4 regions of the Ammoniphilus sp. CFH 90114 genome follow, and region 1 is predicted to be linked to each of the others. Evidence: riboswitches for the same ligand, from Rfam matches in the RefSeq annotation. Region 1 holds a riboswitch; each other region holds the start of a gene.
What was found. Region 1 has a riboswitch for cyclic di-GMP ahead of EIZ39_RS19450 (chemotaxis protein CheX). Riboswitches for the same ligand answer to the same signal wherever they lie in the genome.
Positions count from the first base shown of each region.

Region 2: another riboswitch for cyclic di-GMP. It lies ahead of EIZ39_RS04575 (protoglobin domain-containing protein); the one in region 1 lies ahead of EIZ39_RS19450 (chemotaxis protein CheX).
Region 3: another riboswitch for cyclic di-GMP. It lies ahead of EIZ39_RS21005 (putative bifunctional diguanylate cyclase/phosphodiesterase); the one in region 1 lies ahead of EIZ39_RS19450 (chemotaxis protein CheX).
Region 4: another riboswitch for cyclic di-GMP. It lies ahead of EIZ39_RS27150 (globin-coupled sensor protein); the one in region 1 lies ahead of EIZ39_RS19450 (chemotaxis protein CheX).

Region 1 covers NZ_SDLI01000009.1:167,924-172,108, forward strand. Annotated here, with positions in the region: gene EIZ39_RS19430 (MDR family MFS transporter) at 1-231, opposite strand, end outside; gene EIZ39_RS19435 (DUF2179 domain-containing protein) at 506-1,024, shown strand; gene yyaC (spore protease YyaC) at 1,028-1,666, opposite strand; gene EIZ39_RS19445 (cold-inducible protein YdjO-related protein) at 1,868-2,128, shown strand; cyclic di-GMP riboswitch class I at 2,262-2,349, shown strand; gene EIZ39_RS19450 (chemotaxis protein CheX) at 2,441-2,893, shown strand; gene EIZ39_RS19455 (methyl-accepting chemotaxis protein) at 2,921-4,185, shown strand, end outside.
Region 2 covers NZ_SDLI01000001.1:866,988-871,172, forward strand. Annotated here, with positions in the region: gene EIZ39_RS04565 (alcohol dehydrogenase catalytic domain-containing protein) at 1-631, shown strand, start outside; gene EIZ39_RS04570 (DUF2306 domain-containing protein) at 695-1,390, shown strand; cyclic di-GMP riboswitch class II at 1,539-1,622, shown strand; gene EIZ39_RS04575 (protoglobin domain-containing protein) at 1,670-3,607, shown strand; gene EIZ39_RS04580 (DUF3231 family protein) at 3,699-4,185, shown strand, end outside.
Region 3 covers NZ_SDLI01000011.1:132,015-136,199, forward strand. Annotated here, with positions in the region: gene EIZ39_RS27895 (class D sortase) at 1-479, opposite strand, end outside; gene EIZ39_RS21000 (LPXTG cell wall anchor domain-containing protein) at 472-1,440, opposite strand; cyclic di-GMP riboswitch class I at 1,812-1,901, shown strand; gene EIZ39_RS21005 (putative bifunctional diguanylate cyclase/phosphodiesterase) at 1,977-4,185, shown strand, end outside.
Region 4 covers NZ_SDLI01000020.1:37,257-41,441, forward strand. Annotated here, with positions in the region: gene EIZ39_RS24130 (sensor domain-containing protein) at 1-206, opposite strand, end outside; gene EIZ39_RS24135 (STAS domain-containing protein) at 246-548, opposite strand; gene EIZ39_RS27150 (globin-coupled sensor protein) at 645-1,976, opposite strand; cyclic di-GMP riboswitch class I at 2,065-2,149, opposite strand; partial or broken gene EIZ39_RS24145 (IS5/IS1182 family transposase) at 2,297-2,506, shown strand; partial or broken gene EIZ39_RS24155 (GLUG motif-containing protein) at 3,663-4,185, shown strand, end outside.

The DNA.
Region 1 (4,185 bases):
TCCAAGGGCAAACAGGTATACCTTCTTTCGTCCAAATCGATCAGCCAGTTTCCCATAGATTGGTACCGTAATTGTACTTGATAGCATATAGGCGGAAAACACCCAACTATACAGTTCAATATCCCCTAAGATCTTCTGGACCTCAGGCATTGCTGTACTCATGATCATCTGGTCTAAGGCGGCTAGAAGCATCCCTAAGGTGATACTTGCAACAACAACTCCTCTTTTCACATTTCCCCTTCTCTCTGCCGATCATTTCTTCCCATTATAATGGAAAGCTAAAGATAAGAAAACGTAAACGTAGTTCATACCAAGCTGTATCATCTTCCTTTACCCACATAACCTTTTCAGTTATTCACAAGTTATCCACAGAAAAATGTGGATAGTATGACATCCGACTTTCATCGACAATTTCCTCGGAAATAACACATTTTCCAACATTTCCATGCGATTTGGCTTTTTAGCTCATGTATGTTACCATAAGCCCCTAAAGGAGGGAAGAGTTATGGATGGTTTAGGTATTATTGCAACTATATTTATTATTAATATCGTTTACGTTTCCTTATTTACGATAAGGCTTATCTTCGTCATGAAAGGACAACGACTTCTTGCTTCCTTCTTAAGCATGATTGAAGTCTTTGTCTATCTGATCGGTCTAAATATTGTATTGGCTAATATCGACAAACCGCTCAATCTATTAGCTTACTGTATCGGTTGGGGAACAGGGGTTTATTTGGGAAGTAAGATTGAAGAATGGCTAGCCTTAGGATACGTCACCATTCAAATTGTCGTAGATTCTTCAGAGACGAACTTACCGTCTGTATTAAGAGATAAAGGATACGGAGTCACAAGTTGGCTTGCAGAGGGGAAAGATGGAAATCGCATTACCATGCTCGTGTTAGCCAAACGAAGCAATGAAAAAAAGCTCTTGAATGCCGTAGAGCAACTGGCACCAAAAGCTTTTGTCATCTCGTATGATCCAAGATATTTTAAGGGCGGATTCTGGACCAAGCGATTAAAATAAGATCTACCCAAGTAAAGGGGAATAATATTCCCCTTTTAAATGTTTAAGGTAAGTGATAACCTCCACATCCTCTTCGAACACATTAACCGTTCTCTGTTGAGGGATGGGGAAGCGTTTCATAAGGGCGGAAGACAACGTGATGACCATCGGAATCACAAGGGACAGGGAAGTTTGGGAGAGAATTTGACTGTCACTCTTCCAGTCCTTCAAATTCACGACTCCGAGAATTCCGATATCCCCTACTCCCGGCAGGTCCTTCCCTATTCCTGCGCCAGGACGAAGGGGACCAGAGAAGACGGCAAAACTTTCTATATAAGAAAACGTCCCTAGAGCAGCGTCAATGGCAATAACAAACTTACCCTTAGGAATCTCATTCCATTTTTTCGTTATATTCTTGGCATCAATGGGATCATGGATTGTCCCATACACATTCTTATATCCATTCGACTTGAGATAGGAACCCACTAAAGGGCCAAAACAATCCCCACTGACACGGTTGGTCCCAATGCAGAAGAAAACCACATCATCCCTGTTCAATTGAGAAGGAATAACTTCGGCAAAAGACCTGAGAACATCCCATTCCGTCTTGTTAATGGATTTTGTTTTTCTTTTTGGAAATATCTTCCTTAATAACCCGAACAACTTCACTCTCTCCTAACCTAAATTCCGCTTTCTTCTATTCTACCATTTTTAACTCTTACTAACACATGTGTTAGTAAGAGTTCATCTTTTGTTCAAACTTATATATTGTTGGAATTAACTGTATAGTCGCTTTCTGACTTTCGGAGGAGATAATATGGATGTTCCTTGATATTTAAGCTCCGAAGAAGGGTGGAATCGGTAATGTCTGAAAACCAAGAGCATCAACCATTGGTAACCGAGTCAGAACATATCCAAGCGCCTGAGGCTGATACACCAACCGAGGTTTGGGAATGCGAAGCTAACGAATGTAAAGGCTGGATGAGGAAGAACTATTCTCTAGATACCACGCCAAACTGCCCATTATGCCAAACCCAAATGAGGTCCGGAACACGCATGATCCCCCAATTGAAGAAGGAGTTACGACGTCGAGGAATTAACTTTGCCAGAAGAGTACGTCACTAATTAAATTAGCTGTGCCTTTAGTCCTAAGAAAAGGCGCAGCTTTTTTCATACTAGTAAACCATTGTGATGAATTTTATTGAAAATTTGCAACGCAATCGGTAAAATAGAACTACTATTATAAGTTAGATAATGATCAGATAAAAGGCAAACCTATTCGAAAGATAGGGACGCAAAGCCATGGGTCTACAGCTCATTAGAGCCACGATTGCCAGGTTGCCGATAAGCTCAAAATTCAAATTGTGCTGAACGGCTATTCTTTTTAAGAATAGTTTTTTATTTTTTCTTAAGCTGACAGAAAAGAGATGATTAACCATGACCATTAGTGGAAAGAACGCAGATATTGTCGAAACCCTCTTCCACGTTGTACCATCCGTCATACCTTTCCCAGTTTCTCTTCAACAGCCTATCAGCCTCATTCCTTCCATCCTTCAACCAGAATGGGGGGTTTTAATTGGAATTACCGGCGATATACGTGGTCGGTTGCTAGTTAAGGGAACGTCGCAAACCTTTGGTTTACTAGGCCAGAATTTATTCGGAATGACATTAGAAGGCCCAATGCTAGAATCTTTTACAGGGGAATTTGGTAATATGATCGCTGGGAATCTCTCAGCGCACATCTATCAGTTGGGCTTCACCATTGACATTACCCCTCCTACTCTCATGATGGGTGAATCGAATTTCCAGGATTCTGACCATGGCTTTAGTATTCCTATTGAGATAGAACAGGTTGGCAATATGGATATTGCTTGGCTATTACATAAGTAAAAATGATAGAGAGTGAGGTAGATCTATTTGCAATTTCTTTATAATATGCGCATCTCAAGGAAACTACTCATTGTTTTCAGCGCAATCTGTCTAATTATGGGAAGTGTCGGCTACGTTGGTCTTTACTACCTCTCTGAATCCAACTCACAGCTGCGCTCAATGTACCACGAAAGATTTTTGCCTGTGATTCAACTTATGGAGGTTAATAAGGCCTTCTCGGAGAATACTGTCATCCTCATGAATGCTGCAAGCATAAGACAGAGTGCAGAAGCTTTGAATACTTCTATCGCCAAGAATCTCGAAATTGCAAAAGAAAGCATTGAAGCTTATAGCCTATTAGACCTAACTAAAGAAGAGCAAAACCTCCTCAGCAGTTTGCAGACGCTCATGATCGCTTATGAGTCCAATACCCTTCAAACGATTGATATTGCCGCTTCAGGTGATCAAGCTGCATTGGCCATGAGACTTAATGGTTCTTCCTCTCAGAAGAAAGCATTAGAAGACACCATTAATGCCCTCGTTGAAATCCAAAGCAAGAAGTCTGGTGAATTGTATGAGCTCTCTGATCAGCAATATGTTGAAGCAAGAACTATTATTCTAGCAATGGTTTTTGGCGGTATTATACTAGCTATCCTGTTTGGTACGATTCTAACTCGCATCATCGTTAGCCCCATCAACCAAGTAAAAAACCGTCTCCAAGAAATGTCCAATTCAGGAGGGGACCTCACACAACGAATTAAGGTTACTACCAATGATGAAGTAGGCCAATTAGCACGTGAGTTTAACTCTATGCTCGACAGTATAAGAAATATTATCCAAGAAGTGCTTCATCATGCCAAGCTGGTTACAGCAACCTCAAATGATCTTACCGAGAGAGCTGTTCAAACGAGCCAAGCCAGTGAACAGATCGCAACTGCAGTAAAACAGATTGCCTCTGGTGCTGATACTCAAGTTCAGAGCATAACAGAAACATCTGTCTCTATGAACCAAATGTCAGCTGGTGTTCAACAGATCGCAGCGAATAGCCTAGAAGTAGCGGCAACGGCTAAATACACCACACAAATCGCTCACACAGGTAGAGAGACGATCGGCCATTCGATGGAAAAAATTGAAACGGTTACAACAACGGTTGTTCAGTCGGCAGACATGATGAAGATACTTGGGGAACGCTCTCAGTCGATTGGACAAATTGTGGATGTTATTACGGGGATCGCTAGTCAGACCAACCTTCTTTCTCTGAATGCGGCAATAGAAGCCGCTAGGGCTGGTGAACAAGGTCGAGGATTTGCGGT
Region 2 (4,185 bases), on a different contig from region 1:
GAGCGTCCTTCATGCTGGAGTTAAACCAGGAGACACGGTGATTGTATTAGGCAGCGGGCCAATCGGACTGCTTACGCAGAAGTTGGCTTGGCTTCTGGGAGCAGAAAGAGTGATAGCAATCGATCACGTTCCTTATCGGTTAGAACATGCTCAACGAACGAATAAAGTAGAAGCTTTTAATTTTAAAGAAGTGGATGATTTAGGTCTATTGCTTAAAGAAGAAACGCGTGGTGGAGCGGATGTGGTCATTGATTGTGTAGGGATGAATGGGGTATTCACACCTCTTGAGCTAGTGCAGACTGCTCTTATGCTTCAAGGAGGAGCTATGGGGGCGATAAGGATGGCTTCCCAAGTCGTACGAAAGGGAGGGACGATCCAACTGACAGGAATCTATGGTATCCGTTATCAGGGATTTCCGCTTGGAGACTTATTTTCAAGAAATATTACTTTAAAAATGGGGTTGAATCCGGCAACCCACCTTATTCCCCCACTCTATCGGATGCTACGCGAGAAGAAATTGGTGGCTAACGATATTATTACTCATCAGCTCGGTCTTAAGGAAGCGGAGAGAGCTTACGATATATTTGCGCACAAGAAAGAGGGATGTATTAAAGTGATATTAAAACCGTGATTGCTGGCTGGAAAACATTGGGGTACAATGAAAGAAAAATTTAAAGGAGAAACAAGGCTTATTATGTTTATGGATTTTTTTCGGTGGCTTCATATCGCTGCAGGATTTCTTGCTCTATCGATTTTCTGGGTGCCGATCCTGACGAAAAAAGGAGGCAAGGTTCATAATCGAGTAGGGTGGGTGTATGTCGCATCAATGGCTACAGTTTCGGTCTCGGCCTTGTACATGGGGGTCTATCGGATCCTATCCCCTCAAAGTGACTTAGATACCATAGCTTTCTCATGGTTCTTGGTTTTTATCTCCATCTTAAGTGGGGGAACAGCTTGGTATGGGGTCCGTGTTCTACGATTTAAAAAGCATCAAGGGAAACATCGTGAGTGGGTAGACCTACTCTTGTCATCCTTACTCCTGATCTCAGGGGTAGGAATAAGTATTTATGGCTTTCGACTGGGATTTCCCTTACTTCAGTGGTTTCCTCTAATCGGAGTCTTTCTTGGAGCAACGCAGCTCTATTATTGGATCATCACACCGATGAAGAAGATGCGTTGGATCATCGAACATATCATTGGGATGTTAAGCTGTTGTATTGCTACGGTGACTGCCTTTACAGTGTTCGGAGCACCTAGATTGCTAGATATAGAATCGGTCAGTCCTTTGCTCTGGTTTCTTCCTTCCATGATCATGACGCCGCTTATTATTGGATTTAGCAAACATTATGAGAAGAAATATAATAAGAAGAAGGCTGTCGTATCGGGGTGATAGGAATAAGTCGACACAGGTTCCTTTTCCCGTTAATAAGTAAGTATCATTCCCACGTTGTAAACAGTGTAAATTGGAATCGATATAAATAACACTTTTCCTCGAAGTGTGAATCATGTAAAATGATATTAGAAAGCAAATTCCATACGATCGTTATGTAAGCAATGAGGAGTCTTCTGTATATGGGCACTTGGAAGATTAGGAGCTAGTAGTGCAACCGACCATTATAGGTCGGTTTTTTTTATTTACTTGATGCTGATTGGTTCTCAGGAGGTTACCATGTTACAGACGAAAACTCGAATTCAAGTTCAAAACAAAGATCATTTAAAACAGATTCATTATATGGGGTTGACTGAGGAACAACTTTTAATTTTGGCACGGCATCAATCAACTATTATGCCATATATTGAAGAAATCGTTGATAAGCTCTATGACGAGATCTATCAAGAACCCAGTTTTAGAACGATAATTGATCAACACAGTACACTAAGTCGTTTGAAGAGTGCACAAAAAAAATACCTAATGGATTCTATGGCTGGCTATATTGATGATAAGTATATTGAGGACCGGTATCGAGTTGGGCAAGTTCATGCCCGCATAGGGCTCGGTCTTACTTGGTATGTTGCCACTTACAATCGGTATATGGAGATTCTAATATCTATTATACATAGAGAGATACCTGAAGAAGAGGCGAGTCTGATACAAGCCATCCACTCCATTTTTAATTTTGATATACAGATTATACTAGGATCTTATAATCAGCAAGAAGTGGATCGAGCTGCGAATCCCTTACATTATGAGATGGAACGCATTCGATATCTTGTAGGCTTTACAAATGAAGATATAGAGGTACTAAATGAATATGGGGGTATGGTGACATTCCAATCCTCCAGCATTTCAAAGAAATTTAGGCAATTATATCAACAACGCCTCCATCAACACCCATCTTTGTTAGAAGTGCCTACCGAAGAGGAAGAAACTACTCTTACAATGGAAAAAATGTTAATTCAGTTTTTTCAAGATCGGATATATGTGGCATCTGATGAGTTTTACCGAACGTTACGTGATTGGAGCAGTCTTGTTATAGAAGGCAGGGTAGATCAATATTTCTACTCGGTAGTTGGAGACTGCTTGGTGCAAGCGGTTAGTGATGTTCTAGTGAGAGATCGTATGCCTGAGCCTAAACTCATCCGTTTTTTTACCGCTCTGAATCATTTGGTAAATTACACCTTGGCTGTTTTGCAAGAGGTTTACACACCATATCTATTTTTCCGTGATCTAAATGTACTTGGAATCTATGCTTACGAAATTGATATGTCCGATTTTGGTAAGATTACTTGGTTGGATGAACGTATCAAACAAATGATTGCTAAACGAGATGGAACGACGAATGTCGATTATAGGGGAAAAAGATGCTATGAATTACTTCGCGGGCGTCATTTTCGCTGCCCCGATTGCCCGATCGTATCAGGAGATCGAGATGGAACGTTATTTGTCTGGGATAAAAATGGAGTTGACCAGTTTTATAAGATAAGACATATTCCTCAAACTAAAATCTTTGGTTTATCTCGTGCCTTGTTAACCATGCAGGATAGCACACAAGAGGGCAAGGTCATTTTTGAAACGATTGAGCAGCTTTTACACCTTGCAGAATATAAGGATGCAGATACAGGAGAGCATGTTTTTCGAATTGGCCGACTATCTGCGGAATTGGCACGTCTCGTAGGGTGTGATGAAACATTTATTTCACATATCCGGACGGCAGCCCCCTTCCATGACATTGGAAAAATTGGAATCCCTGACTCTATCCTCAGTAAACCAGGCTCGTTAACGAGCGAAGAGCGAGAATCAATGAAAACTCATGCTGAGATAGGTCATCAGATTCTATCCAATCTAGAACTGCCCGTGTTGCAGATGGCTGCTCGAATAGCAGAAACCCATCATGAGTGGTGGAATGGGAAGGGTTATCCCAAATCCTTGGCTGGGGAAGCCATTCCTCTGGAAGGTAGAATTGTCGCCATTGTGGATGTATTTGATGCTTTGTTATCTAAACGTGCGTATAAACCGGCTTTCCCAGTAGAAAAGGTGAGAGATATATTATGGGAAGGTAGGGGAGTTCAATTTGATCCCCATTTAATTGATCTGTTTATGAATATGTGGGAAGAATTCGTATCCATTCAGAAATCGGAATATGAAGTTGGGCAGACACTTAGATAGTGTCTTTTTTTTTATGTCAAGATCGAATTGGAATAAAATGTAAGGTTATTTAGAATACTAAAAGATATATTGCGTACTTGGAGGGTTAGGGATGGATTCTAATCATAACATTAGGTTGACTTCATCAGAGATATCTAATTTATGGACAAATTATATGAATGATGCGATAGCCATTTGTATGTTAAAGCATTTTCAAGAGACGGTAAAAGATATGCAAATTAAACCACTGATCGAGTTCTCATTGGAAATATCCGAGAAGCATATTACAAAAATTACGGAAATATTTGAGAAGGAAAATCACCCCATTCCTATAGGCTATACAGACCAAGACATAAATCACAAGGCCCCTGCATTGTTCGGAGATTCCTTCTATTTACATTACATAAAACAAATGGCTCGAATCGGATTAACGGCTTATGGAATGTCATTAGGGTTGGCTGCTCGTGAGGATATTCGAAATATATACAACGAATGGCTAAAGGATGCCACGGAACTAGACAATCAAGCAACGAACCTCTTGCTGCATAAAGGTTTATATGTACGAGCTCCATTTATTTCGATACCATCAAAGACGGAAT
Region 3 (4,185 bases), on a different contig from region 1:
TAGTGACCAATTCCTTTTTCTAGCATCTCTTCATCGGCTCCATGAAAAATGGGCAAGGTTTGATTTAATTTAGGTATCGTCAATGTCCCTATTGCTTCTCCGACAGAAGGTCTCTCTGGGTATAAGACCTCTAGCTCGTTTGGAGAACGATGAACCTTGGGTGGAACAGACTCTCTTTGTGGCTGAAAGGCTTGGTGTTCTACGATAGGCTCGGGATCAGGTGGTAATAAAGGAATCTCTTCCTCTACTACATCTTCTATTTTCGGGTCCTCATTAGGATCTATTGGCTCAACAGGCTCATCCTCCACTTTCCTCTCTTCCACCTTATCCTCTATCATTATTTCATCCTCTATTTTCTTCGCGTAAGCTTCTACTTCCACCTTACCAAAGTGAATACGGAAGACCGACCATGCTGTGCAAATCACTCCAATCAGGATAAATGTCAAGCCAATCATTCGAAACAACTTATACTTATACAAGACCCTTCTTCCTTTTAAGAATATAGAACCCAACCATTAGACTTAACACCCCGATAAGAAGAATCAAATACTGATGAGTTGCCGTATTAGGCAGTGTGCCACCTTGTTCTGTCGGCACATGAATCGTGAGTGCTTCCTCCGCGTCTATTGTATCCCCATCTTCTAGTTTCATTTGAGCTTTTACATGATATGTACCTACCGGCGCATCTTCAACTTCAAGAATAACTTCTTTTCCGCCCTCAACCGAATAAGCTTTACCACCGAGGGTAAACTGCCAGACTCCCCTCACCTCTTCTTCTAAATCCACAGCAGCTTGAATAGTCACTTTGCGAGTTGAGGATACATCGGCCTTAAATAGAGTAATCCTGTTTACCTTTACTTTTGGCTTTTCTTCAACTCCTTCGCTCGACTCTTCTTTTCCATCCTGGTCTTTTGTATTTTTAGTAGAACCATCGTTATTATTGGATTTTTCGTTGCCTTGATCTTCATCCGTTTCTTCCTTTGATCCTTCAACTACCGCTGTACACCCTGGACCCATTACAGAAAACGAATTCACATCAGTTGCCCCTTTTACCGAAGCTGTAATTAATTCTTGCTCCCAATTTCCTTTGATGCGAATCGTGTACTCCACTGCCTCATCTACTTTTACGGGCTGTTCAAATTTAATTCCTACCAATCCCGATATCGGATCAGGCTTATTCTGAAGTTCGAATGCGTGCGATGCATCTATTACTTCAATGTCGGGACAGAGTTCTAGCATCCAATGGCTGAGATCAGGGCCCTTTCCTTGTCCTGTTACTTGATATGTCCAAACCGATTCATTCTTATCTGGGTCAAATGTTGTATTTATAAATTCCACTTCAAATTGAACATCGTGCTGTTCATTGGCTAATACTGAAACAGAATAAATAGAAAAAACAAATAAAAATAATAACGAGAGTTTCCCTAACTTATTTAACATCTAACAGTCCTCCATTGTTTAGTATTTGTAAAACAATACACCATCCAACATTTATCAAGACGTGTCTATTTCTCTTCTCCACCTTCCTTTTTCCACCGAACGTTCTTTTACTGAATTCATTATAACTAAAAATTACACGCGTGTTTCTTCTAGTTTTGTCGACCTATGACTAGTTTTCTTATCTGGTTAATGACAAATTTCAACCATACAAAAAACAACTTTAAACCTATATAGAACATGTCTTCTCCTTCATTTTTCTCATCCTGCGCTTATAGAAGCATCCACTTATTACCGTATTCCTTGTCGATTTTCCAATTGTTTTGTACTATAATAACAGTAGAAATAGCCCTTAAGAAGCATGACGATATACCTAACGACAAAGGCAAACCTAATCGAAAGATAGGGACGCAAAGCCACGGGTCTAACGTTTCGAATGAAACCATGATAGCCGGGTTGCCGAATAGCTAATAAAGATTGGCTATTCCAACTTAAGTAGTGGAATAGTCTTTTTTATTCTTACAATAGTAGGTGAATGTATGAGAGATTTCCGTCCTCAGGAAACAACCCTAACACAAGTTCTGTTTCGTACCGGCATGATTATCTTTCTTTGCAGTTTAATTGCCTTCTTTTCCATTTACACCTTAACTAAGAAAGAATTTGAGCAACGGATTAATGAGGAACTACTCTCCATTACAGAGATTATTAAGCAATCCATCGAAAGCACCCATGAATCAACCAAAACACTAGAGCATCTAGTCGATCTGCGCCTTTTTACCATTTCTGAAGTTATTGCAGAGGAATTAAAAGGAAAGAGAATTGATGAAGTCACTCGCGAGGAATTAATTGAAATTAGCAAAAAGTGGGGCTTATCCAACATTTCTCTACTTGTACTAGAAGAAGATGGCGACATCCCAGTTGTACAGTCCACAGATCCCGATGAGATTGGCCTGAATGCTAAGGATTGGGGGTACTGGTATACAGCTATTCTTGAATTATTTGAAGGGAAATCCATCTCTGTCAATAGGGGCTTTTCTCAACCTCATTACTGGATAGGCCCTCTATCTCTTTCGGAAGTCAATGACCATCACTATAAGTACGCCTATTACTATGATGGACAGACTGATTTCATGATCAATCCTTACATTAAGGCAGAAGATATCTATCAGTTCATGGATAAAAGTGGTCCTACTCAACTTATTAACAAAATTAAAGAAAGCTACAATCATACTCGAGAGATCGCTGTCATAAATATACCTGCTTATCTTAAAGAAAAACCTGCCAGAATTATCGAACCTATTACGGATAAACCGGTTTTGTATGGAACGCACGAATACATAACGGAACAGGATGAACTCATATTTAGAAACTCGCTTGAGGCCCCTGTGTTTGAACGTTTTTCATTTAAAAGGGACGAGGAAGCTCTAGAGAAAATCTTTGTTTCTCTACCTGAAGATCGATTATTAACGATTGTGTTGGATTTGCAGAGCCAGCGTAAAGTACAATCCTATCTCATCTGGGTTTTCTCAGGGTTTTATTTACTCGCTACAATGGCTATTTTTATACTAGGCAGATTAGTAGCAAGAAGACCTGTCAAGAAGCTACAAGCCGAGCGGGAAAGATTAAAGGTAGCTGAAGAATTTAAAAGGACAGCAGAACTGCTGCCTAGTGCCATCTATAAATGTAAAAAGGATTCGAATGGAGTTTTTGTTTTTACGTACCTTGAAGGAACAGTGACTAGCATGCTTGGACTCGGTACACAGAATGTATTAGATAGACATATAGAAGACATCTTGCCTAAAAGATTAAGTCATAACTTTATTACAGCTTTAGACTTGGCCTACGTTGAAGGAAGCTCTGATTTTACATTCACCCTTGGCAATCGAACCTATCATAGCGTCCTAAAGGCTGTCGTTGATCCAGACGACTCCACTGCCGTCTTAGAAGTTGCAGGTTATTCAATAGATATTACAGAACAGGTTAAAGCAAATGAGCGAATTCATCACTTAGCTTATTATGACTCCCTTACCGCTCTACCCAATCGCGCCTGTTTTTTGGAAACCTTAGACCTTGCGATTAACGAAAACAGCGAGAAGTGTTTATCCCTGTTGTTTATTGATCTAGATGGATTCAAGCAAATTAATGATACTCTTGGTCATAACCTTGGGGATATCCTTCTGCAGCAGGTAAGTCGCCGCTTACGAAGCGGCCTTGACAAGAGTGCCTTTCTGGCTCGAATGGCAGGAGATGAGTTCACTCTCATTCTAGAAAATTATCAGAGACAAGAAACGGAGGAAAGCTGCAAACTCATCATTCATGCACTGAAAGAGCCATTTTTAATAGAAAATCATGAAATTTATATTACAACAAGCATTGGGGTAAGCTTGTTCCCCGACGATGGTGAAGACTCTCAAACTCTACTCAAAAATGCGGATATGGCCATGTATGCGTCTAAACAACAAGGGAAAAACGGCTATCATTTCTATCAAGCAGAGATGAATGAAAAAAACGTATGCAAAATGAAGATAAGACACGATCTACACCAAGCCTTAATCCAAGGAAAGGAACTATCCCTTGTTTATCAACCACAGCATTGTTTAGAGACTAATCAAATCATAGGCTTAGAAGCACTTTTGAGATGGCAACATCCTACGAAAGGGTTTATCTCACCGGCTGACTTTATCCCTGTCGCTGAAGAAAGCGGCCTCATCGAACCTCTCGGTGATTGGGTTTTATACGAGGGCTGCC
Region 4 (4,185 bases), on a different contig from region 1:
ACAGGGGGATGATGCCCCGAATTGATGATACGATGACTTTGGCCAACCAGTTCTTCTCGGGAGTACTGAGAAATGCGGCAGAAGGCATCATTGACGTCCGTTATCATGCCACGCTCATCTGTGATCGCTAGAATCGTAGACGCATTGAGAGCAAACTCAATCTCCTTATACCTTTTGATGGATTGTTCTAATGTTAGGAACCTCATGAAAGATCAGGACCTCCTTAAAAATTGCCAAAAAGACAGCTAGGTTTCTAATAGAAAGGGAGATAAGCCCATCTCCTCAATGAATTGACGAGTTTCTTGTTCTACCCCGACGATTTGCAACCTTCCGCCTTGTAAAAATAGAAGCTTCCAAACTCCAGCCAGAACAAGAAGGGCTGATTTATCGATCCGTGGGTTTTTCTCTACAAGAAGTACAAATTCTAGAGTTCCTTCGTTCATTTCATTAATGATCTTTTGTCGGATGACCAAGGCGTCATTCTCATCCATTCGTCCATCTTCTAGGGAATAATCGGAAGCATCTAGCTTCATCACTAAGGTTGTCATGTTTTCCACACCTCCATTTATACTATAGATAAGGTGTTAACCTTATAAATGTTCAATTTTTCACATACTATTACATGAAGCAAAAGGCTTTCCCTATTACATCAATTCATTTGTGGTTTGATTTAATGAATCGGTAGAATAGGCGATCTCGGATGAAGCTTCGGAAATTTCAGCGAGCGTCTTCACAAACATCTCTAATTCCTTTTCAATGGCTTGATTTTGTTCTTTCGTTTGACACATAGCTTCTAGAATTTCATCAAAACATTCCACCGTTTGGCTTACATATTGATTCCCGCTTTCAATGAGGCTGTGGATCGATTGAACAGACTGAGAGACATGAGAGACTTGGGTATCCGTTTGGGCTACTAAGGCTGAAACACCGGAGATGGATTGCTTCGTTTGATCGGCTAGCTTTCGAATTTCACCCGCCACGACCGAGAAGCCTTTCCCATACTCACCTGCACGTGCCGCCTCAATGGCTGCATTCAGGGCAAGAAGGTTCGTTTGATCGGCAATAGAGGTAATCATCCCGACAATATCTTGAATCTTCTTTGAGACATTCTGTAAATCCTCAGAATCCTGCAGAATTTTATTCATCCTGTCACGGATGGAGTCCATGCTCTCTTGTTGATTCTCTACTAATCCTTTCCCCTTGATGGAGCGCTCCTCGGAAGCGATGGCAAGATTGCTGCCTCTCTTTGCAAAATGCATAATATGATCTGTCTGGGCGGAGAGTTCTTGTACGGAGGCACTCGTTTCTTCCGAAACTGCAGCCAACGATTCGACGGCCTGTTGAACAGCTGTATTCACTTTTTGTTTCGTTTCCTCTTGAACCTGGCGGATTCGCTGATGTTCCTGCTCGTAAGCCTCTAATACAAGTTGTTGTTCAAAGTTTAGCAGCTTGCTGCACACCATAATGGCACCTATTAAATCCGTGCGATTTTCAATATGCTTGTCCAAGATGGCTACGATCGAGCTAAACAAATCCTGAAAAGCACACATGTACCACTTGGTCTCTAATCCAACCTTGACATGGGCATGGGCAATTCGAATTCTTTTCTTAACAAATTCCTCGTCAATCTCGCCATTGAATAACTCTTGAATATGGGTTTTTAGGGTTCCTTGTAATCTCTCTACCGTACTATGCCGTGTGATAATAGCCAATAGATTGGACTGTTTCGTGATATTTCCATAAAACTGCTGAACGATGTCATCCATTTTCTGAATGATGAGGGGTTGAATCAGCTTCACTAATTTTAAGTCTTCTTCAGATAAGGAGATGATGTCTAACTGTCTACTAATCTCTCTGTCATCGATGACCATCTTACCATGAATCCGTTTACTTTGTTCAAGCAAAGAATCCATTTTGGGTTTCTTTCGCGCGATACCGAGGAACGTAAAAGCCATCGAAAAAGGACATTTGCTCATTTGGATCGGATCTCCTAGTATGTTTTAATGGTAATAAAAATAAAAAGCTATTCCAAAAAGGAATAACTTAGCATTCGTTATCGAACCTCTTGGCAACCCAACCGCCATAGAATTTCTCCCTTAGGCTTGTGGCTTTGCGTCCCCACCTTTCAATAGGTTTGCCTTTATGTAGTATTTTAGGATTATGAAACAGTTGGTTTCCATTATCTGTTTGCAGTATAACACTATACTAAACAGGAATATAGTAGTTTTGAAATTTGTAACAATTAGGTGTTAGGTGGATAGTACCAGAGGTTTGGGCATTCCCACCGCGGTTTCGGCTTCACTATTTAGCTGAATTGGGTGAAACGGTTGAAACCTTGCTCCCTGATCACGAAGGAGCGATTTCCGAGAAAGTAAGTATAGCCAAGCAGATCGTGGAAGATGAACGGTTACTTGCAAATAAAGGTGTCATGTCCGCTATTGACCCGGATGCTCGCTTTGGATGGAAAAGCTCGACTCAATCGTTTTTTGGTTACAAACAACATCTAAACGTCAAACGAATAATAAGGCTAATAGACAAAATGCAGCCAGCCTCCTAGGGAGGTTGACTGCATTTTTTTATAATTTCACTCGTTTTAATTGACTAACCCCACTAAGTCTTTTTCAAAAGGGTTACTTTTGCAGGGCTCTCTCAAAGGGGTATGACTCCCACGGTTTTTGTGGGGTCTGACCTCTTTGGTTATCGTCACCTCTATCTTTTTATGTTACCGGCGGTGGAGCAAAATGGGGTCAGACCCCGTATTACCTCGGGTTTCGGGCGATTGACCCCAATTGACTTAAGAGGTTCTTATGGAGGCCATCGATTCGTATACGTGGATAAGCGGATAACTAAGCCTAATATTTCAGTTCAAATCTTTGACTCATCTCTTCGGGAGGCCTTAAAGGAACAGAGTAAGGATAAGAATTAAAAAGAGAAGAATCCTCTTCAGTTTGAGTGGAAGATCGCTACAATGGCGCCCAACATTCAATACATCCATTTAAACACTGACACTTTCTCCAATGCTTTTTTATCGGTGGTTCAGTATGGCTAATGGAAGTAATAGATTTTCGGGTGAGAATCAAGATGTTTAACATCTTGCCCAATGGTTTCAATTGAATATGGAATCCGTTATAGAATACCGGACGAAGATTATAAAGCAGGTCAGGGACCTAATTGGTAGAATCGCCGCCAAGGCCTGCGAACGATCAACAACTGCGAAAGAACGGGTTAGACCCCATTCTTTTAAAAGAGCCGGAGGGTAGGGATTAACTCTCAACCCTCAGGTTTTTTGTTTTGGAAAGTTAACATTAAGTTTTCCTTAAATTTACTGAGTAACAATTCAGAATGAAGAAAATTGTAATATAATGTAGAGGATTGGGTAAATGTACCTACATTATTTGAAGTGGCGTCGGGAAACTGTGAGTCAGAAACTTTAGGGAAACGCTCACTAAAATCCCTAATCTCTTGTTCTAATTTAAGAAGATGGGGGGTATTCATTTCACCCTACCCAATCATGTCTTAAGGGGATTTGTCTCAGAACCGGGGGAGGGATGCTCAATCTGGGAGATTTAAAAGATAATAATCATACTATTTTAGCTGTGGGGTGATCGAACCGAATGAAAAACCTAATTTAATAGAATCTTTTCAGAATGGGGATAAAAAATATGAATTACATTAGGCGGTTAGTTGTAATTTCCATTCTATACGCATTATTTGTACAGTTCTTTCCTGAGGCTACAGCTGTTGCTGCGGGATCAGGTACGAAAGATGATCCCTATATTATTCATTCAGTAACAGATTTAAAGAATATACAGCCTACCGGTTACTATAAGCTTGGAGCAGATATTGACCTTAGTAACGAAACGAACTGGATACCCATTGGATATTACCCTGGCTCAGATTTTCAGGGTGTTCTAGATGGAGCCGGTCATACAATCAGAAATTTGACCTATATTACCAATGACTCTAGCTTGTATGGTGGAATTTTAGGCGATATTGCTCCGGATGGGATTGTTAAAAATCTTAATCTGGAGAACATCAGTATAACTGGAAGTGGACAATACTATGGAGCTCTGGTTGGCTGGAATTCAGGTACAATTGATCGTGTAAATGTGAAAATAAAGAAGGTAGAGGCCAATTCAAACATTGGTGGCCTTGCAGGTGGAAATGACGGAACGATCACTAATA